One region of the Sphingobium sp. B10D7B genome, then DNA from elsewhere that is predicted to be linked to it. Evidence: predicted binding sites of a transcription regulator. Region 1 holds the regulator's gene; each other region holds the start of a gene.

What was found. The regulator LexA, encoded in region 1, represses DNA repair genes until DNA is damaged. The targets are predictions, from matches to a motif close to GTTCCNCNCTTGTTCT.
Region 2: a site for LexA is predicted at 3,349-3,364, ahead of M2331_RS08110 (LexA family protein). Genes of this name have one in related genera too.
Region 3: a site for LexA is predicted at 3,537-3,552, ahead of M2331_RS06515 (PA0069 family radical SAM protein). Genes of this name have one in related genera too.

The regions. Positions count from the first base shown of each region.
Region 1 is NZ_JAOQOQ010000001.1:1,855,672-1,860,854, reverse strand. Features, by position in the region: gene M2331_RS08845 (ComEC/Rec2 family competence protein) at 1-2,013, shown strand, start outside; gene lexA (transcriptional repressor LexA) at 2,038-2,742, opposite strand; gene M2331_RS08835 (bestrophin family protein) at 2,868-3,764, opposite strand; gene M2331_RS08830 (GFA family protein) at 3,959-4,447, shown strand; gene M2331_RS08825 (hypothetical protein) at 4,495-4,890, opposite strand.
Region 2 is NZ_JAOQOQ010000001.1:1,709,881-1,715,063, reverse strand. Features, by position in the region: gene M2331_RS08130 (hypothetical protein) at 1-511, opposite strand, end outside; gene M2331_RS08125 (LexA family protein) at 456-839, opposite strand; gene M2331_RS08120 (hypothetical protein) at 1,003-1,599, shown strand; gene M2331_RS08115 (Y-family DNA polymerase) at 1,612-2,874, opposite strand; gene M2331_RS08110 (LexA family protein) at 2,871-3,308, opposite strand; gene M2331_RS08105 (hypothetical protein) at 3,413-3,661, opposite strand; gene M2331_RS08100 (hypothetical protein) at 3,960-4,667, opposite strand; gene M2331_RS08095 (hypothetical protein) at 4,828-5,183, opposite strand, start outside.
Region 3 is NZ_JAOQOQ010000001.1:1,386,255-1,391,437, forward strand. Features, by position in the region: gene dnaE (DNA polymerase III subunit alpha) at 1-1,626, shown strand, start outside; gene M2331_RS06510 (PEPxxWA-CTERM sorting domain-containing protein) at 1,820-2,422, shown strand; gene M2331_RS06515 (PA0069 family radical SAM protein) at 2,449-3,528, opposite strand; gene M2331_RS06520 (YbjN domain-containing protein) at 3,636-4,148, shown strand; gene rmuC (DNA recombination protein RmuC) at 4,215-5,183, shown strand, end outside.

The sequences.
Region 1 (5,183 bases):
CTGTGGGTGCCGATCCTGCTGGGCGCCGGGATTATCGCTTGGTTCACTCTGCCTGCGCCGCCGCAGTGGATGGCGTGGATCGCCTTCTGGCTGGGCGCCGCCGCCGCGTTTGGCGCCGTGGGGCGCGGAGGACGCTTGCCTGCTGCGCTGGCCGTCGGCGCGGTGCTGCTGGCGGCGGGCTGTCTGCTGATCTGGGCTAAAGCGCTGCTCGTGGCGCAGCCACCGCTCGCACGCGCCGCGGTGGTGGAGATGGAGGCGCGCGTCCTCTCGGCGACGCCCCTGGCTGCACGGGGACTGGTGCGGCTGGAGGTCGCGCCGCTATCCCGGCCCGATCTGCCGGCGCGGGTCCGCATCAACGCGGCGCCCGATCAGATGGCAGAGGAGATTGCCGCAGGGGACCGCATTGCCGTCCGAGCGCGGCTAATGCCGCCTGCACCGGCTGCCCTGCCGGGCGCTTATGATTTTGCGCGGACGGCCTATTTTTCCGGCCTCGGCGCTACCGGGCGGGCACTCGGCAAAGTGCAGCGCCTCGATGCGGCAACCGCTGGCGGGGATGCGCGCGCGACTCTCGCCCACCACATCGCCGCGCGGTTGCCGGGACCGGAAGGGACGATCGCGATCACGCTCGCCACGGGCAATCAGAACTGGATCAGTGAGGCGGATGCGGACGCGATGCGGCGCAGCGGGCTTGCCCATCTGCTCTCGATCAGTGGCTTGCACGTCTCCGCGCTGATCGGCGGCGTGATTCTCATCATGGTCAGTCTGCTTGCGCTTTCGCCGACCCTTGCGCTGCGCTGGCCGGTGCTGATGATCGCCGCCTGCGTGGGCGGCGCGGCGGGCATCGGCTACACTGTGTTCACCGGGGCGCAGGTGCCGACGATCCGCTCGTGCATTGCCGCTCTGCTGGTAATCGCGGGCATGGCTCTGGGCCGTGAGGCCATCGGGCTGCGCTTGATCGCGACCGGCGCGCTGATCGTGATGATCTTTTGGCCCGAGGCTGTCATCGGCCCCAGCTTCCAGATGAGCTTCGTTGCCGTGACCGCGATTGTGGCGCTTTACGAATATCCCCCCGCACGGCGGCTGTTCGAGCGACGCGATGAAGGGCGGATAAAGCGCTGGACCCGCAGCCTCGGCGCCTTGCTGGCGACAGGTTTGCTGGTGGAGCTGGTGCTGACGCCGATTGCCTTCGCTCATTTTCATCGCTCGGGCCTGCTTGGCGCGGCGGCCAATATGATCGCCATTCCACTCACAAGCTTCGTGGTGATGCCGGCTGAGGTGCTCGCGCTGGTGCTCGACGCTGTGGGGCTGGGGGCGCCCGTGTGGTGGGTGGTCGGCGTGGCGCTCAAGTTCCTTCTGTGGATCGCGCATAGTGTCGCCAGTCAGCCCTTTGCCACGCTGTCGCTGCCCGTCTCCAGCGGACTGGCCTTTGCGCTCGCCATGATCGGCCTCTTGTGGCTGATGCTTTGGCACACGGCGCTGCGATGGTGGGGCCTGCCTCTGGCGGCGCTCGGCTTTTTCCTGACATTTCTGGCACCGTCCGCCGATGTGCTGGTCACCGCCGATGGTCATCATGTGGCGGTGCGTCTGGGCGACGGGCGGATGGCGCTGTTGCGGGACCGGAGCGGGGATTATGTTCGTACCACTTTGGCCGAGGCCAGCGCCTATGACGGTGAGTTTGCGTCCCTGACGCAGGCGCCGGACACGCGATGCACGCGGGACATGTGCGCGATGACATTGCCGGGCCGTACCGGCCAGCCGCCGGTTCACCTGCTGATCAGTCGCTCGCGCCTGCTGGTTCCCTATCCCGAGTTGGTGGCCGCCTGCGCACAGGCTGATCTTGTGATTGCTGACCGACGCCTGCCGCCCGGATGTGTGCCGCGCTGGGCAAAGCTGGATCGGCCCGCACTGAGTGCCATGGGGGGCGCACTGGTCCTGCTGGACAGCCGGGAGATCGTGCCGGGCCACGACCCGCGCAGTCGCCATCCCTGGATAGCGGGCACCGGCTCGCGCTAGAGCCAGCGTCCCAAACCGCCCGTCTCAGTTATAGCGCCGCAATAGCCCTGCGAGCCGACCCTGAATGCGCACCTGCCGCGCCTCATAGGTTTGCGGCTCATGATCGCGATTGGCGGGGTCGAGCCTCACCTTGCGGCCGTCATGATGGAAATATTTGAGCGTCGCTTCATTCTCGTCGATGAGGGCAACGACGATCTGGCCATCGCGCGCCGTCTCGGTCCGTTGGATCAGCGCGAAGTCACCGTCGAAAATCCCTGCTTCGATCATCGAGTCACCGGAGACTTCCAGCGCGTAATGATCGCCGGCGCCCAGCAACGCGGCCGGGACCGGCAGCATGGTGTCGCTCTCCATCGCCTCGATGGGAAGACCGGCAGCGATGCGCCCATGCAGCGGAATTTCGATCACGTCATTGGCGGCGATAGGGATCGTCCGCGCCGGCGCGGTGGGCGCCTTGCGCAGCGGGGTCACGTTGGTGGCCGCCGCCGGCTCTTCCGTCCGCTCTGCCACGGGCATACCATCCGGCAGTTTGAGGATTTCGAGCGCCCGCGCGCGATTGGGCAGCCTGCGGATGAAGCCGCGCTCTTCCAGCGCGCTGATCAGCCGGTGGATGCCGGACTTCGACTTGAGGTCCAGCGCCTCCTTCATCTCCTCGAAACTGGGCGAGACGCCACCCTGATCGAGATGCTGCTTGATGTAGCTGAGCAGTTGCTGTTGCTTGGCGGTCAACATGAGTGGTTCCCCAATATGGAACGGACGGAGAACGTTTAGGAAACGAATCGAGCCACGTCAACACGGATCGGCCGAATATCTCGCGTTTCGGTGGGCGGGCGCTCCAGCCTTGCGCTAGCGAGCGATCAGGTCAGGATGTGCTGATCGGGCGCGATGGGCGCGGGGAGATCAGTCGCGCCGAGGCGGGCGAGCATTTCGCGTTCCACCGTCCGCGTCATAGCATCGAGCGGCAAATCGTTGGGATCATAGCCGAACGGGTCTTCCAGCTGATCGCCCAAGGCGTCCAGCCCGAAGAAGGTGTAGCTCGCCACCAGCACCGGAATGAGGGCCCACCAGCCCAGCGAACCAGCCAGGGCGAAAGGCAGCAACAGGCAGAAGACGTAGGTCGTGCGGTGGAGAATGAGCGAATAGGTGAACGGTACCGGCGTGCTGGCGATCCGCTCGCAGGCCGCCTGCACATCGCTGAGCGCCTTGAGCTGCCCCTCGATGAGCGAGTGGTGGATGGGATTGATCTTTTCATCTGCGGAGAGGCGCAAGCAGTGCGCGCCCATCTCGTAGAGCACGGTGTCGGTAGGGTTCGGGGAGGTGCGCCAAGGCCCATCCTTTACCCACCTGCCGATCGCGGCCGCCTCGTCATGCTGGCGCAGGCGGGCAGCAAGACCGTTGGTGAAGCCGCAGATGCCGCGGAGCAGCGGGGTGCGTTCCTCCTCAGGCAGCGAGGAGGTGAGTCGCGCGAAGGAGCGGCTCGCGATGATCAGCGCGCCCCATTGCTTGCGACCCTCCCACCAGCGATCATAACAGGCGCTGTTGCGGAAGCTCATGAAGATGGAGAGCGACAGGCCGATCAGCGCGAATGGAATGCCGCTGATCTGCGCGAACAGCCCGGGCCAGGCGCGCGCCGCGAGAATGGCCGCCACGCTGGCCACGGCGATGCCCGCCAGCCGATGCTGGATATGCGGCATGATCGTGCCGCGATAGGCGAACAGCACTTCGAGCAAGCCAAGGCGGTTGCGAACGATCACGGGCGGACATCTCCTGCCAGGGCACGCGGCCACCGGACATGGGCCGGGCACCGGGCGCGCTCGCCATGCGGAGGATGCGCGCGCAGATCAAGGATTAAGTGGCCGCAAGGGGAAGCGCGCAATGGGCGCTGAGGGAACCGGCGGAGATAAGAGCGGTTCAGCTCGAGAGACGATCACCACAAGAGGACCGTGCCATGCCCCTCAAGCTCGAAGGTTCCTGTCGATGCGGCGCCGTGCGCTTGTCCGTCGACAGCCACGCGCCGGTGCCATTCCTGCGCTGTTATTGCTCGATCTGCCGCAAGACCGCCGGCGGTGGCGGCTATGCCATCAATCTCCACGCCGACAAGCGCACGCTCAAGGTGCAAGGCGAGACCGCCATCTATCACGCTACGCTGGACGATGGTGAAGGCAGCTGCCAGGTCAGCACCGGCGAGCGGCACTTCTGCCCGTCCTGCGCGAGCGCGCTCTGGGTGTTCAGCCCGGAGTATCCTGACCTGCTCCACCCTTTCGCTTCCGCGATCGACAGCGATTTGCCCAAGGCGCCGTCGCTCGTGCACATGATGCTCGGATCAAAGGCGAATTGGGTCGAACCGCAGATCGGGCGGAACGACCAGTGCTTCGACGGCTATCCAGACGAGGGGCTGGAAGACTGGCACCGGGCGCATGGGCTATGGATTGAATAGGACGACGTCCCCTTATACGGCCGCGCTCTAAAGGCGGACGGCCCAAGTTAACGTGCTGGCCAACGCCTGCGCGGCTCCTGGCTGGAGAGCGCAACGGTGTTCTCGTCTTTCTCTTCAATGTTGATTATGTGCTTCGCCGAAAAGGGCAGCTCGGTGCCCAGCCAAAACTCATCATTTTCGGCAATGGAGCTTGGTTCGTTGTCAAGTACGCCAAGATACCCGTCCGCTGTGCGCTCTCTGACGAGAACCCACATCCGCTCCACCGCGACATTCTCATCAGCATCTTCGACGCTAATCCGAAAGATCAGCTTGGCTAGGTCTCCGGGCTCAAGGTTTTCTCGTTTTTGGCGGTCAGGTATCCAAAAGGTCTTTGGCGCTGCGGCATGATAGGTTTCCCCGTCCTCAAGAGACCACCCATCGATCTGAAAATCTGGCTCACGCATCACACAATATTACCTTTGGGGATAAACGTCCGCAAGGTACGGCCAATCGTCCGGAATCAGAAGGTCTGCTTCCAGGCCAAACTTGCCGTTCACGGGTCCTTCTTCACCGCTCCAAAGCGGTTATGGCTTTAAAAGCCGACTGAACGGACTCGACTCCGTTGTGGCGCCGCTGCGTTCGCACTGAGTAGCTGTTGAGCCTGTCGAAGCGGCGTATCGAAGGACTTACCCGTGCGCTGCGATGCTTCGATACGGGTCTTCGATACGCGTCTGCGGCGCTCCTCAGACCCTACTCA
Region 2 (5,183 bases), 150 kb from region 1:
GCACCACGCTCAGCATCAGCGGGCCATGCACGCGCGGATCGGCGCGCCACTGGCTATAGGCAGCCTCCATCCAGACGCGGCCGAGCGCCTCGTGGAACACCTCCCCATGCGGGCTGTTGTCGATCCGGGTTTCGAGGCTGGCTGTTCGCACCGCCACATCGCGCATGATGAGCGTTGAGGCGGCTGCGATCTCGGTGCCGGCCGCGAGCAGCTCGGCATCGATGGCGCCGCTCATGTACAGCCGCGCAAGCGCGCCCTGGCGCACGCGGCTCGCATGTTCGTGGGTTTCTGGCGTGCCGTTGCGCTTGTGCGCCCAGCGCGCCCGCGCCGCGAGATTGGCTTTGCGCAGCCGGCGCTCCTCGGCGGCGCGTTCGGGATGCCGCGCGGCCCATGCTACCTTGATTGCCGCCGCGCGCGCGTCGAGCGTTTTTTCCAGCTTGCTGCGCGTCTTTTGCTCAGTGCCGGGCGTGAGGCGCAGTGCCGCTCGATTCCTGTTTTTGCGTTTTGCCATGCCGGCTCGGATCATGGTCCAGCACAGCAGGCGGGAGCAGGCCCGCATTTGTCACGACATAACCGGCCGCCTGCAGGCGGCGCAGCGCTTCCTCTTCGGCCGAGATCGGGCGGATGCCGCGCGGCACGCCCGGGAAGTACCGGATGCGCCCTTCACGCGCGAGCTGGCGCACATGCCCCTGAGCCCGCGATCGGTTCGAGTTCAGCGCAGCGGCCAGCTCGGACAGGCTGGGGCCGATGCCGCGCGCGGCAAAGAACTGCTCGATGAATGCGAGCGCCTGCAGCTTGCGGCTCGCCATCATGGGCGAGAGCCGGGGAACATCGTGCATAGTGGAACCTCACCCTCCGCCTGTAGACATAAAGGGAACAGGCAAAAAATGCGAGGAAGTTAAGAGGTTGCGCGCGATGTTCGGCGTGACGTCGGCTTGCGCTGGGCGGCCGAGATTGTATTCCCGAGCCGGGGTGTTCGGCGCGTCGCGCAGATCGGGGCAGATGAAACTGAAATCTCTGGATTGGTCCGGCTTCCGCAGCGGAGTGGGTAAGTTCTCTGCTTGGAACAAGCGCTGGCTCGCAACATGGTGGCTATGGGGTCCTTTGCTCTTCGCCTCGATTGGTTATCTCGACCCTGGCAATGACCGGGCGGACATGTACGATGTTGCCCGGTCGGCGCCGCGCTTCGTGCGGGAAGGGGTGGTAGACGACATCGGAATTCCGAGCCGCTGGATGCAGCTCACTATGCCCAATGGTACTCGGCGAGTAAGCTGCGAGGCCGCGCGACCGCGCACGAGAGACACCGATTGCCTTCCACGAGAGCGTTTTCCGCTACGGGTCAAACTGACCTTGGTAGACTATAAAAAGCACTGGTTGATCATCAGCGCCGCCGACAAAAATGGCGTGATCCTGAGCGAGCAAGAGCAACTCGGCTATCTGAAGCGCATGTCGGAGTTCAGTAAATCAAGGACCCCCGGCAAGACATTTATCGAGAGCTTCATGTTAGGATTTGCAGTCGGCGGCCCGCTCACGCTCCTCGCGTTCCGCCGACGCAGGAAACTTCAACAAGCGGCAGACGCTGCCAACCAGACCGAATGACCGACATGCGCTCTACCGCGCCACCGGGATCTGCCGAATATCCGTCGTCCATGATGGGCTCTTCTGCCCCCGCTTGGTGTCGAAGCTCCGCCCGCCAAAACCCTGCGCGGCCAGCTGGATCGTGCCCCGGCCGAACCGGTCGTTGAGCCCGTCCATCGCCGCCAGCAGGCCCCGCGCGCGCGGATCGGCCTGGACGAACAGATCGCCTTGGCCTGTCCCTTCCGGCACCAGCTCCTCGAGCAACACCCCGCACTTGGTATAGACCGCACCCGGCTGATGCATCGCCTCCATCATCTTGCCGGCGAGGGCGGCGATGATGCGCGGATCGTTGCTCGGGGGCGACAGGCGCGTCTGCCGGCTCGCCGAGGGCGCATTGGCGCGGAACCGCGATCCATGCGCAAAGGCGATCAGCCGCGTCGCCATCAGGCTTTGCTCCCGCAGCTTCTCTGCCGCGCGTACCGCGCGCCGCACCATGGCTTCGCGCAGCTCGCTCAGATCAGTGACCGGCGCGCCGAACTGGCGCGTCACGGCGGTCGCCTTGCGCGCCTCCGGCTCGGGCTTGAAGTCGTCGCAGGCGATGCCGTTCAGCTCCAGCACCAGGCGCTCGAGCACGACCGTGCCAACCGAGCGCGACACCGCCGGGGGCAGGGCGACCAGATCGGCCACGGTGCGCACGCCCAGCGGCTGCAGCCGCGCCGCCAGCGCCCGCGCGATGCCCCACACCTCCGTCACCGGCCATTGCGCAAACAGCCGCGCGCGCAGCTCGGTATCGTGCAGATCCAAGACGCCGCCCCATATCTTCTCCGTGGCCTTGGCGAGTGCGTTGGCCACCTTGGAGAGCGTGCGTGTCGGCCCCAGGCCGATCCGCGTTGGCAGGCCCACCGTGCGCAGGATCGCGGCGCGCAGCGCGTGCGCCGCCGCCACATCGCCGCGGCCGTCGGCCAGCGTCGGCAGCTGATAGAAGCTCTCATCGATCGAGTAGATCTCCACCAGGTCGCTATGCTCGCCGATCACCGCGTTGAACCGGCGGTTCATGTCCGCATAGAGCTCGTAATTGGAGGATCGCAGCTCGATACCGTGCCGCTTGATCACGTCGCGGATCTTGAACACCGGATCGCCCATCTTGATGTGCAGCGCCTTGGCCTCGGCGCTGCGCGCGATCGCGCAGCCGTCATTGTTGGAGAGGACGATCACCGGCACCCGCCGCAGGCGCGGGTCGAACACCCGCTCGCTGGAGACATACATGTTCTCCACGTCGACGATCGCCCAGCTCACCGCTGATAATCGCGCACGCCGGCGCGCACCACGCCCCATATCTCCGTCGATTCGTCGGCGACGTGATTGGCATAGCTCTGCCGGCTGTTGCGCGCTTCCAGATAGGGCACGCCGCCGCGATAGACGAGCTGGCGGCACACAAAGCCACCGGCGACGATCGCGATGACGATATGGCCGTTGCGCGGCGTCACGTCGCGATCCACCACGACGACATCGCGGTCGGAAATGCCGGCGTCGATCATGCTGGAGCCATCAATGCGGAAGACGAAGCTCCCGGCCCGGTTGAGCCGAAGCAACTCCGCCAGATTGATGGCATCCTCCTCCCAGTCCTGGGCGGGGCTTGGAAAGCCGGCTCCCGCCACGCCGATCGGCTTGAACCGGATGCCCGGCGCCATGTCGGCGAGCGGGACCGGCTGCGCGATTGGCAGCAGCATGATCAGATTCCCTGGCTCGTCAGCTCACATAACGCCAAAGAGAACAGATTGGGAACATCCCAAACGTGCAACTCGTCGCTTTCTGCTCGATGCGGACCGGCAGCCTAACTGCCAGCGGTCGGATTCACGTAAGTTCCAGTGGCTAGGCCGACGGCGACAAATCCGACATTCAACCACGATAGCCAGCAGATCAGCAGCGCGCCCAAGCCGTTTCCGATGGCGAAGTTCATGCCCATCGATATGAACACGCCGACAAAATAGGCGATTGAGCTCATCTCCGCGATCTGCTGCGCAGAGTTGGCGGTGGCGCTTCTGATCGCCCGCAGCTCCGTCAGAATCTCGGAATTATCCACGGTAGCGAGAATTTGCCCCGGTACCGCAGTTGCTGCTGGCGCAGCGATTGATCCGCCAATGCGGCCCGCATAGCCGCAGCCGCCACAGGCTTCGCAAACGGATCCCGACGATCTGTACCCATTGCCATAGCACAGCTTGCAGGGTGTGGCGGGCTCGAGGACGTGTACAGACCCCGCTCCACCGCAGCCCTCGCAAATCGATCCAGACGACCGGTATCCATTCCCGTAACAAAGCTTGCAAGACACAGCTGTCGTCATGATTCTCCCTCCGACGTCTCTGGGCCGCCGGCCCGCGCGCTTAATTCTGTGGCCGCAGCGTCAGATTTCCCAAGTCTTTGTGTTCATAGGTGTTGAGATAAACCGGTTCTTCAGTGGGCTGCAGAACGCCGCCGGAGAATTTGAACTCCTCAAACTCGCCACCGTGCGTTTCGCCTTTTTCATCGCGTCGCAGCGCATAGCGATAACAGAATTCATGGCCCATGATGCCGCTCCAACGCTCCCGCAAATCCTTGCGCCACCGCTCGAGACCGTCAGGCTCGGCGCTGATGTCGGTCGACTGAATTTTTGCCACATTGTCGAATGAGGTGTAATAGTTTGCCCGCTCGACTGACCACTCGTCGGTTGTCACACAGATCGCATCGCCCTTCAGCTTTTGCTGGTGCCGCATGACCTGCTTCTCGACGTCGTTCCACTTATAGATCGCCATCGTGTTCACTTGCGTAGGGCCGACCACGGTCTCCGCATATTGCACGCTCTCGCAACTGTCGCCGACCCCAGGGGCATAGCAATACAGGACGCCGTTCTTGAATTTTTCGAACATGGTCTGTGCAGAGGCATAGGACCGGCCATCAGGCGTCGTCGCCGGCGCCGCGGCCGCAACGTCCTGGCTGCTGCCCGCGGCGCTACCTGCGGCGTTATTGTCCGGCGCCTTTTGCTCTGCACATGCTGTCAAAATGAGCAGCGCCGCAATGACGACCTGCTCGCGAAGACGATTCTTATTTTTCACGATAACCCCCCCCACAAGGTTTACGCAATGTTCACCGAGTCCGCTGAGGTGGCAAGGGTGAAAATGACCGCGCGATCATCGGCGCCTCTATCGGGGTATTGCGGCGCGGAACCTCACGCAACATTGGCGGGCGTCTTGGAGCAAAGCCGGTCTGGAGGCGCTAACGGCTGTCTGAGGGCATCAAAAATATCCCTCCGAAGGGTATCCAACGCAGCCATCTCGAACTTTTGCTAGGTGGGGGGTATTTATAGTAAAATGCTAGGTTGATCGCGCTCATTAAATCTTGAGCGCAATATGCAAGCTCTCCAATCCTAACCGTATCTGCAGCGGACTTGCGCCGACCCTTTTTCTCAAAGTCTCCGCTAGTGGCGGCTTGGCGGACCGCTACGAGTAAACCGGTGTCGACAGCCAGCCCCACATGCTCGAGCAATTCCAACTGGCGGCTCAAAGCTAAGAGATTGGCCTTCAAGGACACGGCATGAGATGCGCGGTCGTCAGCGACATTGCCCAACCAGT
Region 3 (5,183 bases), 470 kb from region 1:
TTCGGCGACATCATCGCGCTCGTCTCGCTCTACCGGCCCGGCCCGATGGACAATATCCCGCTCTTCGGACGCCGTAAGAATGGCGAGGAGGCGATTGAATATCCGCACGATTTGCTCGAGCCGATCCTGAACGAGACCTACGGCATCTTCGTCTATCAGGAACAGGTGATGCAGGCCGCGCAGATCCTTGCCGGCTACTCGCTCGGCGGCGCCGATCTGCTGCGCCGCGCCATGGGCAAGAAGGTGAAGGCGGAGATGGACGCCCAGCGCGCGACCTTCGTCGAAGGCTGCAAGGCGCACAACCAGATCGACAAGAAGAAGGCCAACGAGCTGTTCGACTTGATCGACAAGTTCGCCGGCTATGGCTTCAACAAGAGCCACGCGGCCGCCTACGCGTTGCTCGCCTATCAGACCGCGTGGCTCAAGGCGCATTATCCGGCCGAATTCTACGCCGCCTCCATGGCCTTCGATATCCACCAGACGGACAAGCTGACCGTGTTCGTGGATGATATGCGCCGCATGGGGCTGACCTGCCTGCCGCCGGACATCAACGTCAGCGAGGCCGATTTCTCGGTGGAACCGGACCCGGAGGACGCCAGCCGCCATGCGGTGCGCTATGCGCTGGGCGGCCTCAAGGGCGTGGGCGAGAAGGCGATGGAGACGCTGGTCGAGGAGCGGGTCCGGGGCGGCGCGTTCCGCGATCTCGATGATCTCGCCGGACGGATCGAGCCGCGCCTGCTCAATCGTCGGCAGCTTGAGAGTCTGGCGGCGGCGGGCGCCTTCGACAGCCTGGGTCTGGACCGCGCGGTGGTCCATGCCGCGGCCGAGGCGCTGCTGGCGGTTGCCGCCAAAGCCGCCGAGCAGCGCGAGAGCGGGCAGGGCGGTTTGTTCGGCGGGGAGGATGTTTCCCATGCGGATGTGCCGCTGCCGGATGTGAAATGGGCCGCCGTCGAGCGCATGGCGCAGGAGAAGGAGGCGTTCGGCTTCTATTTCTCGGCACACCCCGTGGACCGCTATCGCATCCTCGCGCGCGGCAAGGGCGTGCGCAGCTATGCGGAGCTGTGCGGCCAGTCGGATGGCATTGGCGGCGGCGACCGAACCGGCGCGATGATGGCGGGGCTGATCGAGGATATACGCTGGCGCGAGACCAAGCGCGGCGCCCGCTATGCCTCGGCGACCTTCTCGGATTCAAGCGGGCAGTTCCAGGCCAGTTGCTTCGATGAGGAAAGCTGCAAGCTGCTGGCAACCCTGCACGAGAGCAACGAGTGCGCCCTGCTGACCGTGGAGCTGGATCGCCAGCCCGGTGAGGAGACCCCGCGCGTCACCGTGCGCAACGTCCAGTCCTTCGCGCGCCTCGCGGGCACGGCGCGAATGCGGATGGTCATTTCCGTCGAGGAGCCCGGCGCTATTCCTTCGCTCCGGCAGATGCTGGGCGAACGGCGCGGCGCGCGCTCGACGGTGGAGCTGGACGCGGCGCTACCCGATGGCGGGCGGGCGCGGGTCATCCTCGGCGAGGATTTCCAGCTCGATGCCGAGCTTGGCGAGCGGGTCGAAACGGTGCGCGGTGTGACCAAGGTGGTGCTCGCTCAGCACGGGCCACAGCTGGCGCTGGTCGCCTCCCGCTAGACCGTGCCTGAGGCGCGACGTGCTGCACTGCACCGCGCGGGAGCGCGAACCAACGCGGCTTTCCTCGCCTCGTGAGCACAATTGAACGCAGCGCTATTGTGCGTTTGCGAAATGTTAACCATCGCAGCGGCGGGGGTGCCATCCCGTTCATCGGGTGGCGCCGGGGGCGACTCTTAGGACTTGGGAGTTACCGATGAAAACTATGTACAAACTGCCGCTTGTCACAGCGGCGCTCATGGCCGGAGCCGCCTTGGCGGCACCATCACAGGCCGCAATCATCAGCTTCGATGGTCTCTCCGGATCGGGTGATCCGTTCACCAGCTACACGCAGGATGGGTTTACCTTCGCCAATGTGCTGGGGTCTTCCGTGGTCGATACCGGCTCGGGTAATAGCGCGCCCAGCGTCGGCTTTGGCGGCGGGACGGCGCTCAGCCTGTTCGATCTGACAGCGGGCGGCGCAAGCTTCACGCTCGATAGCTTCGATCTGGCAACCGTGGACAGCAACCTGCTCTACAGCGTGACCGGCTTTGCGGGTCAGGTGCCGGTGTTCAGCCTGCTCTCGACCTTCTCCGGAGATTTCTCCACCATCGCCGGCGCCAGTAATCTGGTCGATCGGGTCGTCTTCGGCTTCGTCGTCGGTGGCGCTTCGGCGAACATCGACAATATTGCCGTAAACGGAACCAACGCTCCGCCGGTGCCCGAGCCGGCTGTCTGGGCCATGCTGGTCATCGGCTTCGGCGCGGTTGGCTACACGTTGCGGGGCCGCAAGGCGACGATGCGCGTGTCCTTCAACTGATCTGACATAGCCGAAGGGCGGTCTGTTCATCGCAGCATGCTGAACAGATCGCCCTGATCGGACGGCGGCACGAACAGATCGCGCCGCAGCGCAAGGCGGCCCTTGCCAAGGCCATGGCGTGCCTGAGCGACACGGAAGCGCGTGCCGATCAGCTCCGCATAAGCCCCGGACCCACGCATGCGCGTGCCGAAATTGGGATCATTGTCGCGCCCGCCGCGCATCGACTGAATGAGGCTCATCACCTTGGCGGCCCGGTCCGGATAATGCGCATCGAGCCAGTCCCGGAACAGCGGCGCGACCTCGAAGGGCAGTCGCACCGGAATAAACGAGACCGATTTCGCGCCCGCCTCTGCGGCCGCCGCGACAAGTGCTTCGATCTCATGATCGTTGATGGCCGGGATCATTGGCGACAGGCTTGCGTGGGTCGGCACCCCCGCCTGGGAGAGCCCGCGGATCGCCGCGAGCCGGCTGGCCGGCGAGGGCGCGCGCGGTTCCAGCTTGCGGTGCAGCCCGGCATCCAGTGTCGTCACCGAAATCGCCACCGCGACAAGCCCCTGCGCCGCCATCGACCCCAGCAGATCGAGATCCCGCAACACCCGGTTGGATTTGGTGGTGATCATCAGCGGATGGCGGCAGTCGGCCAGCACCTCGATGCACGCCCGCGTGATGCGATACCGCGCCTCGATGGGCTGATAGGGGTCGGTGTTCGTCCCCATCGCAATGGTCTTCACCACATAAGCGCGCCTGGCGAGTTCCTGCCGCAGCAGCCTGGCCGCGTCCGGCTTGGCGAACAACCGGCTCTCGAAGTCCAGCCCCGGCGAGAGATCGAACCGTGCATGGCTCGGCCGCGCAAAGCAATAAATGCACCCATGTTCGCAGCCCCGATAGGCATTCACCGATTGTTCAAAGCCAATGTCAGGGGAATTGTTGCGGGTGATGATCGTGCGCGCCTGCTCCAGCGTCACGGTGGTGAGCAGGGGTGGCGCCTGGTCCTCCTCGTCCGCCAATCGCGCATCCAGCCAGTCTCCATCCACCTCGCGCGCGGGCAGGTGGAAACGGCTCGATACTTGATTGGCCGGGGCGCCGCGCCCCTTGATCGCAGTCATGCCTCAATAGAACATATGAAGAACATATCTTCAATAGGCTTTGCGGTGTGGCGATGTCGGCTTCATCGCGATAAGGCCGTGGCCGTAACGAGCAAATGGGGACGACGATGAAGACGACCGCTTGGATTTCGGCTGCAGCATGTGCGCTTCTGATGATGGCGGCGCCCGCTCATGCGGCCGATGAGGAACCGTGCGGCAAGGGGCTCATCTGCGCCAATGCGCCCGAGACGGTGGTGAAGGCGATCCAGGACGCCGGCTACAAGGCCAGCCTGAGCAAGAGCGAGTCGAGCGGCAACCCGATGATCACCAGCGCGGCGAGCGGCTACAACTTCAACATCTATTTCTACGAATGCGAGGATGGCAAGGACTGCGCCTCGCTCCACTTCTCGACCAGCTTCGTGGACGACGGCAAGAACACGCCAGAGCTCGCCAATTTGTGGAACCGCAAGAACCGGTTCAGCCAGATGGCGGTGGACGAGGATGGCTCGCTCGACCTGACTTATGACGTGACGACCTATGGGGGCCTGACCCAGCGCAATTTCGCCGATGTCGTAGACTGGTGGCAGACGATGCTCGGCGCCCTCAACAGCTTCTTCCGCGAGCAGGGCCATATCGAGTGACGGGCTTGCGCTTGTGAGGCGGGGGCGATAGGTTCTCATTTCGTTCCTGTTTTGCCGCGAGTTGCCGTGACCGTCGAAAGCCTCGTTCTTAGTCTGATTCTTCTGCTGGTCGGGCTTGCCGCTGGCTGGCTGATGCGCGCCCGCATGGCTGCGCCGGTTGAGGCTGAGCGCAAGGCTCTCGCCGACCGACTCGCCACCCTTGAGGATATGCGCAACGCCGCGCTGCGCGACCTCGCGGTGGCGGCGAGCCGGGCGGAAGAGACCGACGCCTTGCGCGCGAAACTGGAGGACACCGATCGCGCGCGGGACGAGGCCGAACGGATGCTCGCAGCGGTGCAGGCCGATCAGAAGGCGCGGATGGAGGGCTTCGAGGCCCAAATTCGCGCGCTGGGTGAGGCGCGCGAGCAATTGTCTGCGCAGTTCAGTGAGACCGCCGGCAAGTTGCTGAACGAGGCGCAGCGCATGCTCATCGAGCGAGCCGACCAGCGCTTCCATCAGGCTCATGAGAAGAGCGAGGCGAGCCTCAAGGCGCTGTTGCAGCCCGTCGAGACGACGCTCAAGCGCTATGAGGAAGGCCTCGGCAAGGTCGAGAAGGAGCGGGTGGATAGCTACGCCGCGCTCCGCGAGGCCGTTGAGCAGGTTCGGCTGGGCAGCGCCGAGGCGCGGGTCGAGACGGCGCGACTGGTGAATGCGCTGCGCTCCAGCCCCAAGGCGCGCGGGCGCTGGGGCGAGCAGCAATTGCGTAACGTGCTGGAAATGGCGGGGCTCAGCCAGTTCGCCGATTTCCGCTCGGAGGTCTCCGTCGACACCGCCGACGGCCGGCTGCGCCCGGACGTGATTGTGCGTCTGCCCGGGGGGCGGCAACTCATCATAGACGCCAAATGCTCGCTCAACGCCTATCTGGAAGCGGTCGACGCTGTGGACGAGGTGGTGCGGGTCGGGCATCTCAAGGCCCATGCCGGCGCGATCCGCAACCACGCGCAGCAGCTTGGCGCCAAGGATTACTGGACGCGCTTCGGCGATGCGGCGGACTAT